3 regions of the Demequina lutea genome follow, and region 1 is predicted to be linked to each of the others. Evidence: riboswitches for the same ligand, from Rfam matches in the RefSeq annotation. Region 1 holds a riboswitch; each other region holds the start of a gene.
The links. A riboswitch is a leader RNA that binds a small molecule or an ion and turns the genes downstream of it on or off. The one in region 1 is predicted to bind thiamine pyrophosphate.

Region 1 (5,025 bases):
CGCTCGTGGCGACCATGACAGGGTCCAGGACGACGACCGGGTTCGGGTGCGATGTCAAGAAGAGGGCCACGGCGTTGACGACGTCGGCGTTGGTGAGCATCCCAATCTTGATCGCATCGAGCCTCGCATCGGCCACAAGGGTTTCTAGCTGTTGTGTCACGAACTCCGCGGGCACGGCATGCACGCCGGTGACCCCGCGAGTGTTCTGGGCGGTGAGTGCCGTGATGACTGCCATGCCGTACGCGCCAAGTGCGCTAAAGGTCTTGAGGTCCGCCTGGATGCCGGCACCGCCGGAGGGGTCGCTACCGGCGATGGTGAGGGCGACGGGGATGGTCATACGCGAACGCCGTCCCACGCCGCCCTGATGGATCCGGTGGCGGCGGCCACGTCGGGCTGACCGCAAATCGCGCTCACGACGGCGACGCCCGCCGCGCCCGTTGCCCGGACCGTGGCGGTGCGACGGGCATCGATGCCGCCTATCGCGACGCACGGCCAGGGGCTCACCGAGAGCACCCGTTCCAGCGTGTCGATGCCGCTTGGCGCGGCCGCGTCTGGCTTGGTGCCCTGGGACCAGATGGGTCCAATTCCTAGATAATCGATGGACTCGCCGTGGTGCCTCGCCGCGTGGACATGGTCGACAGTCTGAACGGACAAACCCAGGTAGGAGTCCTCGCCGAGGATCGCCCGCGCCTCGTCGACGCCCAGATCGGACTGGCCGATATGCGCCCCCTGGGCGCCGATCGCGTGCACGAGATGCACCCGGTCGTTGACCAGAACGGGAACGCCAGAACCCTCGAGCGCCGCGATCACGGCACGTCCGAGCGCCACCATCTCGTCGTCGCTCGCGTGTGGGTCTCGCAGTTGCACCGCGGTGGCACCGGCAGCGGCGGCGGCCCGAGCGGTCGCTGCAGCGCCGAACTCGCCACACAGGACGGTATCCGTGACGAGGTATACCGAGAGATCGATCGGCGCCCTGGCCATGGTCAACTCAGCCGCACGGCGCTCGCGAGCGCCTGTGGAGACAGTGCGGCAAGCTCATCGAGCAACGCCACCGCAAAACTGCCGGGCCCGCGGCTGACGCGTGCCGCCTCGTCCGCCGCCACGGTGAGTGCAGCTGTCGCGGCAGAGGCGGCGAGCAGGCCATCGTCCACCACGGCAGCAAAGGCCGCCATGAGGGCACCGAGGGCGCAGCCGACGCCGGTGACCTGAGTCATGAGGGAGTTTCCGTTCGCGATGCGCACCACCCGCACGCCGTCGGTCAGGTGATCTACTGGGCCGCTGACGGCGACGGTGGTGCCGTAGTGGAGCGCGAGGGCCTTCGCCGCCTCGAGCGCCGCCTCGGGGGTGTCGACAGAGTCGACGCCCTTGCCCCCGGCTCCACCGGCCAGGGCGAGAATCTCCGAGGCATTCCCGCGGATGATACGCGGAGTGGCCGCCTCAATAAGGGCGAGGGCGAGGCCCGTTCGCCAGGCCAAGGCGCCGGCCGCGACGGGGTCGAGCACCCAGGGCGTTCCGGATGCGGATGCGGAGGCCACCGCGGCGGACATCGCGGCGGCGGTCTCTTCGTAAGGGGTGCCGACGTTGACGAGCACGGCTCCGGCGATCACGGCGAATTCTGCGGCTTCGCGAGGGTTGTCCACCATCGCAGGCGCGGCACCGATGGCCAACAACGTGTTGGCGGTCCATTGCGCGACGACGATGTTCGTCAGGCACTGCACGAGCGGCGGCCGCTCCCGCAATAGGCCGAGGGAATCGCCGATGGTATGGGCGGTGGGCTGGGAGAGTTCTGGAGCCACGAGAGTGACGTCCCTTCGCTAGTACGAGCTAGATCAGGTTCGACGGGTGTGTTCTCAGCCGCTTCCCGCATGTGGAAACTGGCACCCCGCGTCGGGACCCACTGTAGACCTCCTGACGGGTCTGCCCATCGGCAGCGCGGCGGAGGCGGGGGATGCGAGCGCTAGTAGCCCTCGCCCGCGGCCTTCGATGCGAGCAGGCGCCTGATCGAGTCGATCTTGACGGCTCGATCGGGGTTGTCGCCCACCCAACCGTCGAGCTCGCAGCCATCGGCGGCGCTGAGGTGCTGACACCCACGGGGGCAGTTCTCGACCTCGTAGGCGGCCACGTCGGGGAACGCCGACATCATGTGCTCGGCATCGACATGCGCCAGGCCAAATGACCGAATACCAGGGGTGTCGATGATCCAACCGCCGCTGGGCACCTCGAGCATGAGCGACGACGTCGACGTGTGACGGCCCCGCCCCGTCACGTCGTTGACGCGGCCAACGGCCCGCAAGGTTCCAGGCGCAAGCGCATTGACCAGCGTCGACTTGCCCACGCCGGACGGGCCAACAAACACGGTCCGCGCGCCCACCAGGGCAGAGCGCAGCAGTTGGAACCCGGGGTCCGCCTCGGGCCCGCCCTCTCGCATCACGGAGGTCTCGATCACTGTCACGCCCAACGGCTGGTACAGCGCGCGCATGTGGTCGGCCAACATGAGGTCGGCCTTGGTGAGCACCAGAATCGCGCCCATGCCCGCGTCGAATCCGGCTACCAGGCAGCGGTCGATGATGCGCGGATTGGGTTCCGGGTCTGCCAGGGAGGCGATGATCGCCAACTGGTCCGCGTTGGCGACGACCACCCGCTCGGCCGGGTCGCTGTCATCCGCCGTGCGCCGGAGCGCAGACGCACGCTCATCGCGCCGCACGATGCGCGCCAAGGTGTCAGGCGTACCGGAGGCGTCGCCCACGAGGCCGATGCGGTCGCCGACGACGAGTCCGCGTCGGCCCAATTCACGCGCCTTGACCGCCATGACGGTGGGTCCGGCCGCGGTAAGAACCGTGTAGCGCCCACGGTCGACGATCGTCACGACGCCGTCGACTGCATCCGCGTGTGCAGGCCTGATCTTGGATCGGGGCCGCGAACTGCGCCCGGGGCGCACCTTGGCGTCGGACTCGTCGTAACCGCTCCAGTCCGTCACGTGACCGCCGGTGAATTCGTCATGCCCCGAGACTACCGATCCTCGGCGACTACTGTGGTGACGGTTCCTGCGAATGCATTGGAGGGTTCGACGATGAACGAAGCACTGAAGGTCGCTGTGGTCGGTACAGGGGGCTGGGGTGCCCAGCACGCGCGGATCCTGTCGCGACGCCACGACGTCGAGTTGGTCGGCATCGTGGGGCGCGACCCTGGCCGCACGGCCGCACGTGCCGCCGAGTTCGCCACGACGCCGTTTACCGACATCGACACGATGCTCGACCAGGCACGGCCCGACCTGGTCACCGTCTGCCTGCCGAACGAAGTCCATTTCGGGCCGACGCTCCACCTCCTGCAGCGCGGCGTGCCGCTCCTGGTCGAGAAACCCCTGGTATTCGACCTTGAAGAGGCCGATGCCCTGCTCGCCGAGGCCGAACGCCGAGGCGTGTTCTTCGCCATCAACCTCAACCACCGCTACGCCGAACCCGTGCAGCGCGCCAAGGCCGCGATCGACGCGGGCGAGCTCGGGGACATCGTGTTCGCCACCTGGCGATTCGGCGGCGAGCCGAACTTCGGCACCAGCCCCCACGCGAACCTGATCGAGACGCAGGTGCACGGCCTCGACATGCTCGAGCACCTGTGCGGCCCCATCAGCTCGGTCGCCGCCCAGATGACCGACATGACGCGTCCGGGGACCTACACGACGCTCGCGGTGGCACTGCGGTTCGCTTCGGGGGCGGTGGGCTCGCTCGTCGGGTCCTACGACTCCTCATATGCCTATCCCGACACCCAGGTGATCGAGGTAAACGGCACGGAGGGACGGCTCATCATCGAGGACACCGTCAAGCGGCTGACGCTGTCGGTGGCCGGGGACGAGATGCGGCGAGTGTGGGAGGCCGGCTACTTCAACGACGAGGCCCGCACGTTCGAATACACCTTCGACCGGCACATGGACGCGGTCTTGGCGGCCCTCCGCGCGGGTCAGCAGCCGCCCGTCCACGCCAGGGAGGGCCGACGCGCGCTTGAGTTGGCGATGGGCATCATCCGGTCGTTCGAGGAGGGTGTGCGGATCGCGGTCTAGGCGAGACGCCGAGAAGTCCAGACGCCGCGAAGCGGCGGCCGCGCGACGCGACGCGACGCGAAAGCGGCTACGCGACGGCCAGCATCGCGCGCCACATCGAGGGAAACTCGGGCATCGTCTTGGAAGTGGTGCCGACGTTGAGCACCTCGACGCCTGCAACGCGCAGGCCGATCACTGCCGCAAAAGTGGCCATTCGGTGGTCGTGATACGTCTCCATGACGGCTCCGACCAGGCCCGCATCGGCGTCGTCCGGGCGCGGCGCGCCGCCGAACTTCAGCGAATCGTCGCCCGCCAGGCACACGCCTCCGAGGCGGTCCACTTCTGTCGCAATGGCGGCCAGTCGATCCGTCTCGTGCCCGCGCAGGTGCCCGATGCCCGTGAGTTCCGACGCCCCAGCAGCGAGGGCGCACAGCGCCGCGATGGTGGGAGTGATCTCGCCGGCGGGCGAGAGGTCTGCGGTGATTCCGCGCACCGTGCCGTCACCGGTGACGGTCATGACGTCTCCCACGAGCTCGCAGCGACCGCCCATGCGCTCGAGAAGCGCGGGAAAGAGGGCGCCAGGCTGGGTCGTCTGTCGCGGCCAACCGGGAATTCGCACCGTTCCTCCCGCCACCAGCGCCGCGGCCATGAAGGGCCCCGCGTTGCTGAGATCGGGTTCGACGCGAATCGAGTCAAAGTGAAGGGTGCCAGGGTGCACGATCCACGTGCGCTCGTCGGGCTGGTCCACGCGGATACCCGCCTCGCGAAGCGTCTCGCAAGTCATGTCGATATGCGGCAGGCTCGGGAGGCTCTCTCCGATGTGGCGCACGGTGAGCCCGCCGGGCAGGCGCGGTGCCACGAGCAGGAGCCCCGTCACGAATTGGGACGATGCCGATGAATCGACGTCGACCGAGGTGGGCACCGATGCGGGAGGGACGACGGTGAAGGGGAGCGTGCCGCGTCCGTCATCATCCACTGTGGCGCCCAAGGCG
Region 2 (5,025 bases), 1.2 Mb from region 1:
GGGTGGCGTGCTCCTCAACGCGATTGCCGAGTCGGGGCTCCGCGCGGCAGATGCCGAGGTCAAGACGGCGGATCTGGTGATCGATGGCATTGCTGGCCTGGGCGGCACGGCGGGCTTGAGGGCCCCTGCGGATCACCTGGTGAGCGTCATCCCGTCGAGCGCCGTGATCGTTTCCGTCGATCTTCCGAGCGGCCTCGATGCCGATAGCGGAGAGGTGACGGGCACGCATGTAACGGCCAACGTGACGGTTGCGTTCACCGCTCCGTCGTGGTGCCTCGTAACCGCCCCCGCTTCCGGGGCTGCGGGCCGCATCGTCGTGGCCGACGTGGGTGTCGACGTCGTTTAGAAGTCGCAGCTCTGGAGGTCGCCGCCCTAAGCGTCGATTTGCGCGCGCAGTTCCTTCATGGCCCTGCGGCGCTCTTCCTTGGCCAGCCTGTCGATGTAGAGCTTGCCGCCGAGGTGATCTACCTCGTGGTTGACGAGCCGGGCCCAAATGTCCTCGCCCTCGACTACCACCTGATTGCCGTTGAGGTCGGTGCCGATCGCCTTCGCGTAGAGCGGGCGCTCACACGCGAACCAGAGACCAGGAACCGATAGGCAACCCTCGTCACCGAGCTCCTGAAGCTCGGCGGAGTTCTCCACAATCTCGGGGTTCAGCACGTAGCCGATGTCTCCGTCGATATTCCAGGAGAAGGCCCGCAGGCTCACGCCGATCTGATTTGCCGCGAGTCCGGCCCTGCCGTCGTGATCGACGGTCTCGAGCAGGTCCTCGACCAAGGCGCGCACGCTCTCGGTGATTTCGGTGATCGGTTCGCAGGGGGTGCGCAGCACTGGGTCGCCCACCACTCGGATTTCTCGCGTGGCCATGGACGCATTCTTTCACGTCGCGAAGCGCCTCGGGGCCGCTCAAGGTCCGCCGCTAGCGGCGCGCGTGCCAGGCTATGGGTATGGATTCCGTAGATCGGTCCTGGGTCGCGGCGGTGTGGCCGCGCCCCCAGGCTCACGACGACAAGTATTCGCGAGGGGTTGTCGGCATTGTCGCCGGCTCCGAGGCCTATCCGGGGGCGGCCGTCTTGGTCGCGTGCGGCGCCGCGCGCGCTGGGGTCGGGATGGTGCGCTACGTCGGCCCTCGCCGCGCCCAGGACCTGGTTCTCGCGTATCGGCCCGAGGTCGTCGTTCACGATCCAGCCGATGCCTCCGACCGTCTCCCCCACGCCTCGGCGTGGATCGTGGGCAGTGGCGTGGCCGATCACCCAGGACAGGACGCCGTCATTGGCGCGGCTCTTGCCTCCGGGACGCCCCTGGTGGCCGATGCCGGCGCGCTCGAGGCTTGCGTGCGGTCACGTGCGGCGGGCGCTCGGCAAACCCCACCCGACCGAGTGCTCCTCACGCCCCATGCGCGCGAGCTCGTGAGGGCCCTCGCGGCAATTCGCCACGACGTGACTCTGGCCGATGTCGAGCGCGACAGGGCGGGCCACGCGCGGCTTCTCGCCGAGACGGCTCGCGCCACCGTGTTGCTGAAGGGTTCGCGGACGATCATCGCGTCCGCAGGCGGCGCCGTCGTCGAGCTCGAGGAGGCCCCCGCATGGCTCGCGACCGCCGGAGCCGGGGACGTGCTGGCGGGCATCGCGGGCGCGCTGCTCGCGTCGGGGCTATCGGCGGCCGATGCCGGGGCGGCGGCGTCCTGGGTGCACGCGCGGGCCGCGGAGGCGGCTTCTGGCGGCGGGCCCATCGTCGCGCTGGACGTGGCCGACGCACTCCCGGCCGTGATCGCGGAGCTGCTGCTGGGGTCGTAGTTGCCCAAATCGTCGTCACCCACGACCTAGCCCTATCGGCCGGGCGTGCGCCTGTCAGACGGTGCGCAGGATGAACGTGGCGGTCTCCCCCGCTCTGAGAGATTCGGCCTTGAGGATCGCCTTCTTGACCGGGAGCACGAACGTGGCGTCCTGCTTCGAGGGGAACACCGACGTGCGCCACGTGCTGGAGCCCACGGTGACCTCGACCTTGACGGCCCCAAAGCCCCTGCGGGGCTCGGGTGCGGCATCCTCGATCTCGTCGGCCACGTCCTCGGGGAGGTTCGCGAACACCCAGCAGTCGGTGCGTGCGGCCCACAAGTAGAGCTCGGCGGCGAAGGTGTAGGTCACGCGCCGAGGCTACAGCGAGTCAACGACGCTTGGGCAAATCCCCCCTGGCGGCGTCTTGCGCCTTCTCGGCTGACGCTATAGTCATGTCTATCCACACGGGAGCCCTGATGCAGGGGCTGAGAGGAAGCTGACGCAGCTTCGACCGTTGAACCTGTCCGGGTAATGCCGGCGAAGGAAGTGAGCTTCGGTGAATAACTCTGTCCAGCCCTCTAACCAGGCGGCCGCCCTCGTTCGCCCGGATGGGCGAAACTCCACGATGCCAACCGCTGTCCGCCGCGCACTCCGCGGTGGCATCTTCGGAAATTTCGTTGATCAGTTTGATATCTTCCTCCCAGTTATTGCCTTGACCCCCGCAGCCGCCGAGGTGTTCGGTCCGAACAATTTGGTTGGCAACGCCGGGCTAGTTTTTGTCGCGGCACTTCTGGGCCGCCCTCTGGGTGCCGCGATTTTTGGTCCGATTGCTGACCGGTTTGGGCGGACGTGGACGACGAAAGTTGCTCTCGCGGGGATCGCACTGACGACGCTCCTCATTGCGCTGGTCCCCGGCTATTCCGTGCTGGGTAACGGAACCCTATTCATCATCGTCGGACTGCGTTTTCTGGGCGGGGTCTTCCTGGGCGGGGAATATACATCTGCTGTGCCGTTGGCGATGGAGTGGTCCGCCCCGAGGAGGCGAGGTCTGGCCAGCGGGTTCATCATGTGGATGTCTCCGTGGGCGAACGCGACGATCGCCGGGATTGTGTTTGTGCTCCTCAGCACCTCTACTCCGGAAATGTATGGTGCATGGGGTTGGCGTATTCCGTTCCTGCTCGGGTCGGCGCTTGCCGTCGCGATGATGGTCTACTACCGCTTTGCGGTCGTGGATTCACCAGTCTGGACTGGTGCGCTAAAGGCGCGAAACCCGCTGAAGGAAATCTTCGTTGGCCCGCACCGCCGCGCGCTCGTGCAGGTCTTCGTGTTGATGACTGGGTTATGGCTCATGACAGATATGGCGATTCCCACTCTGACTGGCGAGCTCAAGGTTGCCTCCCACCTGAGTGCGCAAGCGATATCGTTCACGATGCTGTGCGCCACAGCAGTATCGGCCGTGACGATGCTCGCGGCAGGACACCTGTCGACGGTGCTGGGAAGGCGCACCTTTTTCATGGGCTTCGGACTGCTCGCCGCCGTGTTCGCGCCGATCACATTCCTCGCGATCTTCCGCACCAACGGAATTCCGGTCGCCCTGGTGTTGGTTGTAGCGCTGCAAGTAGTGACGGTTTCCGGCTACGGTCCGGTCGGCGCATATCTTGCCGAACGGTTCCCTGCGGCCGTTCGCTCCAGCGGGTACGGGGTCGGGTACAGCCTCTCGATCGTGCTCCCCGCGCTGTACCCCTACTACCTGCCAGCGTTGCAAGCGGCCCTTGGGCAGCAGACGGCAATCGCAGCGCTCCTCGTCCTCGGCGGTGTGCTGGTATTCATCGGCGGAATCACGGGTCCGGAAACGAACAAAGTCGGGATTCTCAACTAACGTTGCCCCTCCGAAGCGGCATCCCACAGGTGATGAAAATGGTGGATGGGACCATTGCCCGACCCGACCTCCAATTGGTCGGCGTGGCGGATGCTGTCCTGCAGCCACGCTTTCGCGACGGTCAGGGCGACAGTCCAGTGGCTGAGCTGCGCCTGAAGTGTGGTGACCGCGGAGGAGAGGGAGCAGCCTGTCCCGTGCGTGTTCGTGCTACTCACTCGTGCCGCAGTCAACTCGAACAACTGCAGGCCGTCACCGAGGTGGCCCACAGCATCGACGAGCGCGTCGGGGGATTCCGGGCCCTGCAGGTGACCGCCTTTCACCAGAACGATCACATCGTGAATCTCGGACAGGCGGCGATGCTCTTCAGGTCGGCTTGAATACCTGCACCTCCTGCGGGGTCTGTTCCGGCAATGCTGAGAACCCGAGGAACTGCCAGGGGCGGTGAGGCGGTCATTCGTCCCACGCGGCGATGAGCGCTTCGGTGTTGGCCCGTGGGTCTGGCGCGCCGCAGATCGCTGAGACCGCGGCGGCTCCTGCAGCCCCAGCACGGCGAAGAATCGGCATGTCCGCCAGCGTGATGCCGCCGATGGCCACGCACGGTAACGACGTCAGACTTGCAAGAGCTCTGAAGCCGACGACGCCAAGAGGTCGGGGATGGTCCGGTTTGGTTGCGGAGGGCCGAATGGCGCCGACCCCGAAGTAATCAACGGTGCTCTCAGGAAGGCGGTGCGCATCCATAATGTGCGCAGCCGTGTGGGCGGTGAGCCCGATCACAGCATCGGCCCCGACAATTCGTCTCACCTGAAGCGGGGACATGTCGCCCTGCCCGACATGTACGCCGTGTACTGCGGCGCCAGCAGAACGGGCGGCCAAGAACGCGTCGACTCGGTCATTGACCAGGAGCAGTGCCCGGTCGCCGACAGCATTTGCAGTGCGCATGACAAGATCGTAAAAGTCTGTGTCGCTGGCCGTTTTGTCCCGAATCTGGACCAGTCTGACACCCCCTGCGACCGCTGCCCGCACAGTATCCACGACGCCGAGCTCACCACACAGCACGGTGTCCGTGACAAGATACACACCGCCGGTGAAAGTCGGGCGACCCGTCATGCGATCTTGACTCGCGACTGGATCTCGGCCGCGTCGATCGCAGCCAACGCGTCAATGAAGGCAATGGCGAACGTGCCAGGACCATGCGCGTTCACCGCCGCCAATTCTGCCGCGATCGTATAGACAGCTGTGGCCGATGCGGTTGCGGCCAGCTGGTCTTCTCCGACCGCGAGGAAGGCCGCGGTCACGGCTCCCAAGGCACACCCCCCTCCGGTGACGAGAGTCAAATAGCGGTGCCCGTTGCTGATCCGCAACACATCCGTT
Region 3 (5,025 bases), 260 kb from region 1:
AGCGCACATACATGCCGGAGGAGTAATTCTTGACGGGTTGGTCGATGAACTGGCCCACTCCGGCGAAGTCGACGATCTCATCGATCTTCGCCTCCACCTGCTTCTTGCTCATCCCCAAGATCGAGCCGTTCAGGTAGATGTTCTCCCTGCCCGAAAGTTCACTGTGGAATCCGGAGCCGACCTCAAGCATCGCGGCCACGCGGCCGGTGTGCGAAATCGTTCCCTTGTTGGGGTAATAGATGTTCGCGAGGCACTTGAGCAGGGTCGACTTTCCGGAGCCGTTGCTGCCAATGAGTCCGAACGTGGACCCCTTTGGCACGTCGAAAGACACGTCCTTAAGCGCCCAGAAATCCTCGTGCACGGACGTGCGGCGGCGCATGATGGCCGCCTTGAGCGTCTGATTGCGCTCGTAGTACATGCGAAAACTCTTGCTCACGTGGTCGACGTGGACTGCAATCTCCGTCATAGCGCCTCCGCAAGGCCGCGGGCGTGGCGTTGGAACACGATGAGCCCAAGCACGATCGACACAGCGGCGGCCGAGAAGGACCAGACCCAGTCGGACAGGTCCGGCATTCGGTTGTCGTACAACAGTGTCCTGAAGAGATTGACGATGTGTTCCATGGGGTTCAGGTGGAAGATGTCCGCCACCGTGATGCGGGTTCCCGCGAGCCCCCCGAGCTCCACCGACTTTGTGTCGACCAATGTCGCCGGATAAATGATGGGCGTCAGGTACATCCACATCTGCAGAGCAATGGAGATGAAGTATTGGGTGTCCCTGAAGTGCACGTTGGCAATCGAGAGCATGAGCGCAAGCCCTGCGGCAAAGAGCGCGAGCAATACCATCGCGACCAAGACCAAAGGAATCCACGGAATGACAAACCCGCCGACGACCGTGAGGGCGATGACGAGCACGCCCATCTCAAACATCCAGTTGTAGCCCGCGGAACCGACGACGGCTAACGGCAGCACGATGCGAGTGAAGGACACCTTCTGGATGAGGTTCGCGTTTTCCACAAGCGATCCAGCACCCTGGTTAATGACTGTCGCCAGAAAGGTCCAGGGGAGAAGTCCGCACAGGAGCCAGATGGCGAAGACGTTCAGCCCACTGGGGCTTCCTGCATCGGGCTGAACCTTGATCACGAACTTGAAAACGAACGTGTAGATGAGCATCAGTGCCAGGGGGTTGACGAGCGACCACAACTGGCCAAGCACGGTGCGCTTGTACTTGCCGCGCACCTCACGCATTGTCAGGTTCGTCAGAAGTTCACGCGCACCAAAGATTTCCTTTAGGTAGTTCACGTCACCTCCCGAACCACTCGTCAACGGCGTTGGAGCCCGGACCAGTCTAGGGTGCGCGCGCAACTACGGTAACTCTCGCGCCGAGCATCGTCCGCTCGTCTCCTTATCGCGTTGGACCCGCACCATAGTGAGGTACACGACAGGGGAGCGCCTCCGTTCACACCGAACTGGTCAGGGCGCTGAGAGTGCGGACCGCCACAGACCCTCGAACCTGATCCGGCTCGCACCGGCGTAGGGAGTCGACACTCGTCCCCTCCTTAACCGGGAGGAATCCATATGCCTCAGACGAATGCGGCCGCGCGGGCGGCAGTTGCCATCGCCTTGATCCCTTTGACTCTGGCGGCGTGCTCACCTTCGGCGACCGAACCAAACCCGAGCGTCTCCCCACGGGAGGGGCTTCGGGCTCGTATTCCAAAATGGCCGGCTTTTTCCTCATAGGACAGTCGAGGGCAACGTCGCCTTCGGCCTAGAGAGTTCTGGGATGCCGCGCCGTCAACGCAGCGGGCGAGTCGCCGCTGTCTTATAGATGGTGGGCCTCGCAGGCTTCGGCCCGAGAGACACGAGGGACCTCTCGGGCGGCGAGAGGCAGAGGGTCGCGTTGGCCCGCTCCCTGGCGCCCTCTCCTCGTCTGCTGGCTCTCGATGAGCCGCCCTCTTCCCTCGATGCCGAGCTACGAACCCGTCTAGGCGCTGAGGTGCGAGACATCCTGCGGTCCGCAGGGACCACCTTCATCATGGTCACGCACGACGCTGCCGAGGGGGAGTTGGTCGACGATCGCGTGGTTCTCATGTCTGATGGCCGCCTGATCGACGCGTGACTCCGCGCGCAGCCACGCGGTGCTTGCGGCACGCGGCACGCGCCGAAACGGTACTAGCAGTCGCAAACGATGCGCTGTGCGGGGACGCCCGCTGGCACGGTCAGCGGGTCCGCAGCCCTCGTCGCGTCCACGATGATCTCGACCCCCGTCGCGTCACGCGCCACGCGATCGACTGGAAGACCCTCCCTTGCCCAGTACTCGAAGCCGCCGATCATCTCCTTCACTGCATAGCCGCCCTCCGAGATGATCAGGCCCGCTCGCGTCGCGCCATTGCACCCTGGGCCCCAGCAATAGACGACGAACTGGGTCCCGACGGGGTACGTCGGGATCACATTCGGCATTTCCGGCTTGGTCACGTGCACGGCTCCCCTGGCGTGGCCCTGGTCCCAGGCCTCGTCGCCGCGGGTATCCACGAAGACGAATCCCGGTTGGCCCGATTCGAGCGCCGCGTGGACGTCACCTGGATCCGTCTCGAACCGGAGCCGCGCGGCAAAGTGCGCGGCCGCTTGGGCAGGTGTTTGCGCGGAGGACATGACTCGTACGGTAGGCGCGGGCGGGTCCGCCAGTCCACCTTCCGGTGGCTCCTATGATGACGATGAGGAGTTGCCCGTGACATTTCAGCCCGAGCACGAACCAAGCGGGGACGAACGCTCGCGCGCCGAAGCATCGGCTGGCGACCCATCGAATGGCGGCGACGGCACGGCAGGAGACGGCGACACGTCTCGGCGACCTCCCGAGTCCCCCGCACAGGACTTCGCGGCGGTTCCCGGCCCCGACGACGAGGCGCCGATGTGGCTCGTCGCATCGCTCGAACGCGGCGAACCGCTCGCACCGCCACCACAGCCGCGGCAGCCCACCCAGGGAACAACGCCGTCGTCGGCTGGCTGGCCGGTCCACGAACCGTCCGCAGCCTGGCCCCCGCAGCCGTCTCGCGACGCCGAGTATTCCCGTGCAGCCCAAGCGTCGTTCCCTGCCGGCCCTGATTGGATCGAGCCAGTGAGTGGTGCCGGCGCCCACAAGGCACGACGACGCATCTCACAGATCGTGGTGCTCGTCCTCGTGCTCGCGGTGGCCGTGGTGGGGGGACGCCTCGCGTTCGGGGCGCTGACAGCAACGCCTGACGACTACACCGCGCCGCTGATCTCGCCTCAAGACGTCGCGACTGAGGGCGGCCTGATGTGGATATCGCAGACGGGCAAGGCAGCGCTCGAGGTGGACCCCACGTGGACAAACGAATCGAGCGTCGAGTCAGGAGACGTCTCCGGGCTCTTCTCGCACGAAGTGACGGTCTATGCGAGCACCTGGACGTTGCCGGGAGGTGCAGGCACCGTCAGGATGTTCGAGGCCGCGGACCCTGAGGCCTCGAACCAGACCCTCACCGCAATCCACGAAAGTGCGGTCTCCTCGGCAAGCAAATTGGTCATGAAAGACATGGGCGATGTCGTGCAGGTAGCCCCCACGATTCCGCACGGCGTGACCACGTCAACCGGCCTGCACGGCCGGGTCAGCGACCTGGCTTGGAATGCGAGCGGCAAGCACGGCACGGTGACGGTGTACACGTTCATGCATCACGGCCGTGTCGTGATCGTGCAGGTGACCGTGGTTGGTGACACCGGCACTCAACCCAGTGTGGGCCGTGCGGTTAGCACGCTTCGCATCGATAAGTAGATCCCCCGCCATCTTCGAGTCGGATGGGTGCCTCATTGCCATTCTGAGAACTTGAGCAGGGTTCGCTCAACTTTGCCCCTTTCAACTTGACACGCTTCGCGCCGAGGCGTAACTTGAGTGCATACCGCTCAAGTCTCGAGCGGGCAGTCGCAATGGCGGGAGAACCCCGCACAAGGAGGAGCCACCATGTCCCGTGCAGTAGGCATTGACCTCGGCACCACGAACTCGTGCGTCGCCGTGCTTGAGGGTGGCGAGCCCACCGTCATCGCAAACGCGGAAGGCACCCGCACCACCCCATCCGTGGTCGCGTTCTCGAAGACTGGCGAGGTGCTCGTTGGCGAAATCGCCAAGCGTCAGGCCGTCACCAACGTCGATCGCACCATTTCCTCGGTCAAGCGCCACATGGGCACCGACTGGAACGTGAAGATCGACGACAAGAAGTACACGCCGCAGGAGATTTCCGCGCGCATCCTGGGCAAGCTTAAGCGCGACGCCGAGGAGTACTTGGGCGAGAAGGTGACCGATGCGGTCATCACCGTCCCCGCGTACTTCAACGACCACCAGCGCCAGGCCACGAAGGACGCCGGCGAGATCGCGGGCCTCAACGTGCTACGCATCGTCAATGAGCCCACCGCGGCCGCTCTCGCGTACGGGCTGGACAAGGGCAAGGAGGACGAACTCATCCTCGTCTTCGACCTCGGTGGTGGAACGTTCGACGTCTCGCTGCTCGAGGTGGGCAAGGACGAGGACGAATTCTCGACCATTCAGGTGCGCGCCACCGCCGGCGACAACCGCCTCGGCGGCGACGACTGGGACCAGCGCATCGTCGACTTCCTGGTCAAGGAGGTCAAGAACTCCGAAGGCATCGACCTGACCAAGGACAGGTCGGCCGTCCAGCGCCTGCGTGAGGCGGCCGAGCAGGCCAAGAAGGAACTCAGCTCCGCGCAGCAGACCACGATCTCGCTCCAGTACCTGAGCATCGGCGAGAACGGCCCCGTCCACGTGGACATCAAGCTCACGCGAGCCCAGTTCCAGGAGATGACCAAGGATCTGCTCGAGCGCACCAAGGCGCCGTTCCACCAGGTGATCAAGGACGCCGGCATCAAGTTGGCCGACATCGACCACGTGGTCATGGTGGGTGGTTCGACGCGCATGCCCGCCGTGACCGAGGTCGTCAAGGAACTCACCGGCGGCCAGGAGCCAAACAAGGGCGTCAACCCCGACGAGGTCGTCGCCGTAGG

Region 2: another riboswitch for thiamine pyrophosphate. It lies ahead of BKA03_RS06070 (MFS transporter); the one in region 1 lies ahead of thiM (hydroxyethylthiazole kinase).
Region 3: another riboswitch for thiamine pyrophosphate. It lies ahead of BKA03_RS12820 (ATP-binding cassette domain-containing protein); the one in region 1 lies ahead of thiM (hydroxyethylthiazole kinase).

What each region holds. Positions count from the first base shown of each region.
Region 1 covers NZ_JACBZO010000001.1:2,411,323-2,416,347, reverse strand. Annotated here, with positions in the region: gene thiD (bifunctional hydroxymethylpyrimidine kinase/phosphomethylpyrimidine kinase) at 1-337, opposite strand, end outside; gene thiE (thiamine phosphate synthase) at 334-981, opposite strand; gene thiM (hydroxyethylthiazole kinase) at 984-1,796, opposite strand; TPP riboswitch at 1,790-1,895, opposite strand; gene rsgA (ribosome small subunit-dependent GTPase A) at 1,958-2,977, opposite strand; gene BKA03_RS11615 (Gfo/Idh/MocA family protein) at 3,071-4,054, shown strand; gene aroA (3-phosphoshikimate 1-carboxyvinyltransferase) at 4,122-5,025, opposite strand, start outside.
Region 2 covers NZ_JACBZO010000001.1:1,238,917-1,243,941, reverse strand. Annotated here, with positions in the region: gene BKA03_RS06090 (NAD(P)H-hydrate epimerase) at 1-346, shown strand, start outside; gene def (peptide deformylase) at 373-867, opposite strand; gene BKA03_RS06080 (NAD(P)H-hydrate dehydratase) at 948-1,796, shown strand; gene BKA03_RS06075 (DUF1905 domain-containing protein) at 1,851-2,144, opposite strand; TPP riboswitch at 2,230-2,338, shown strand; gene BKA03_RS06070 (MFS transporter) at 2,332-3,654, shown strand; gene BKA03_RS15815 (bifunctional hydroxymethylpyrimidine kinase/phosphomethylpyrimidine kinase) at 3,651-3,986, opposite strand; gene thiE (thiamine phosphate synthase) at 4,105-4,761, opposite strand; gene thiM (hydroxyethylthiazole kinase) at 4,758-5,025, opposite strand, start outside.
Region 3 covers NZ_JACBZO010000001.1:2,669,427-2,674,451, forward strand. Annotated here, with positions in the region: gene BKA03_RS12810 (ABC transporter ATP-binding protein) at 1-466, opposite strand, end outside; gene BKA03_RS12815 (ABC transporter permease) at 463-1,299, opposite strand; TPP riboswitch at 1,431-1,554, shown strand; gene BKA03_RS12820 (ATP-binding cassette domain-containing protein) at 1,826-2,116, shown strand; gene BKA03_RS12825 (rhodanese-like domain-containing protein) at 2,170-2,649, opposite strand; gene BKA03_RS12830 (hypothetical protein) at 2,726-3,784, shown strand; gene dnaK (molecular chaperone DnaK) at 3,971-5,025, shown strand, end outside.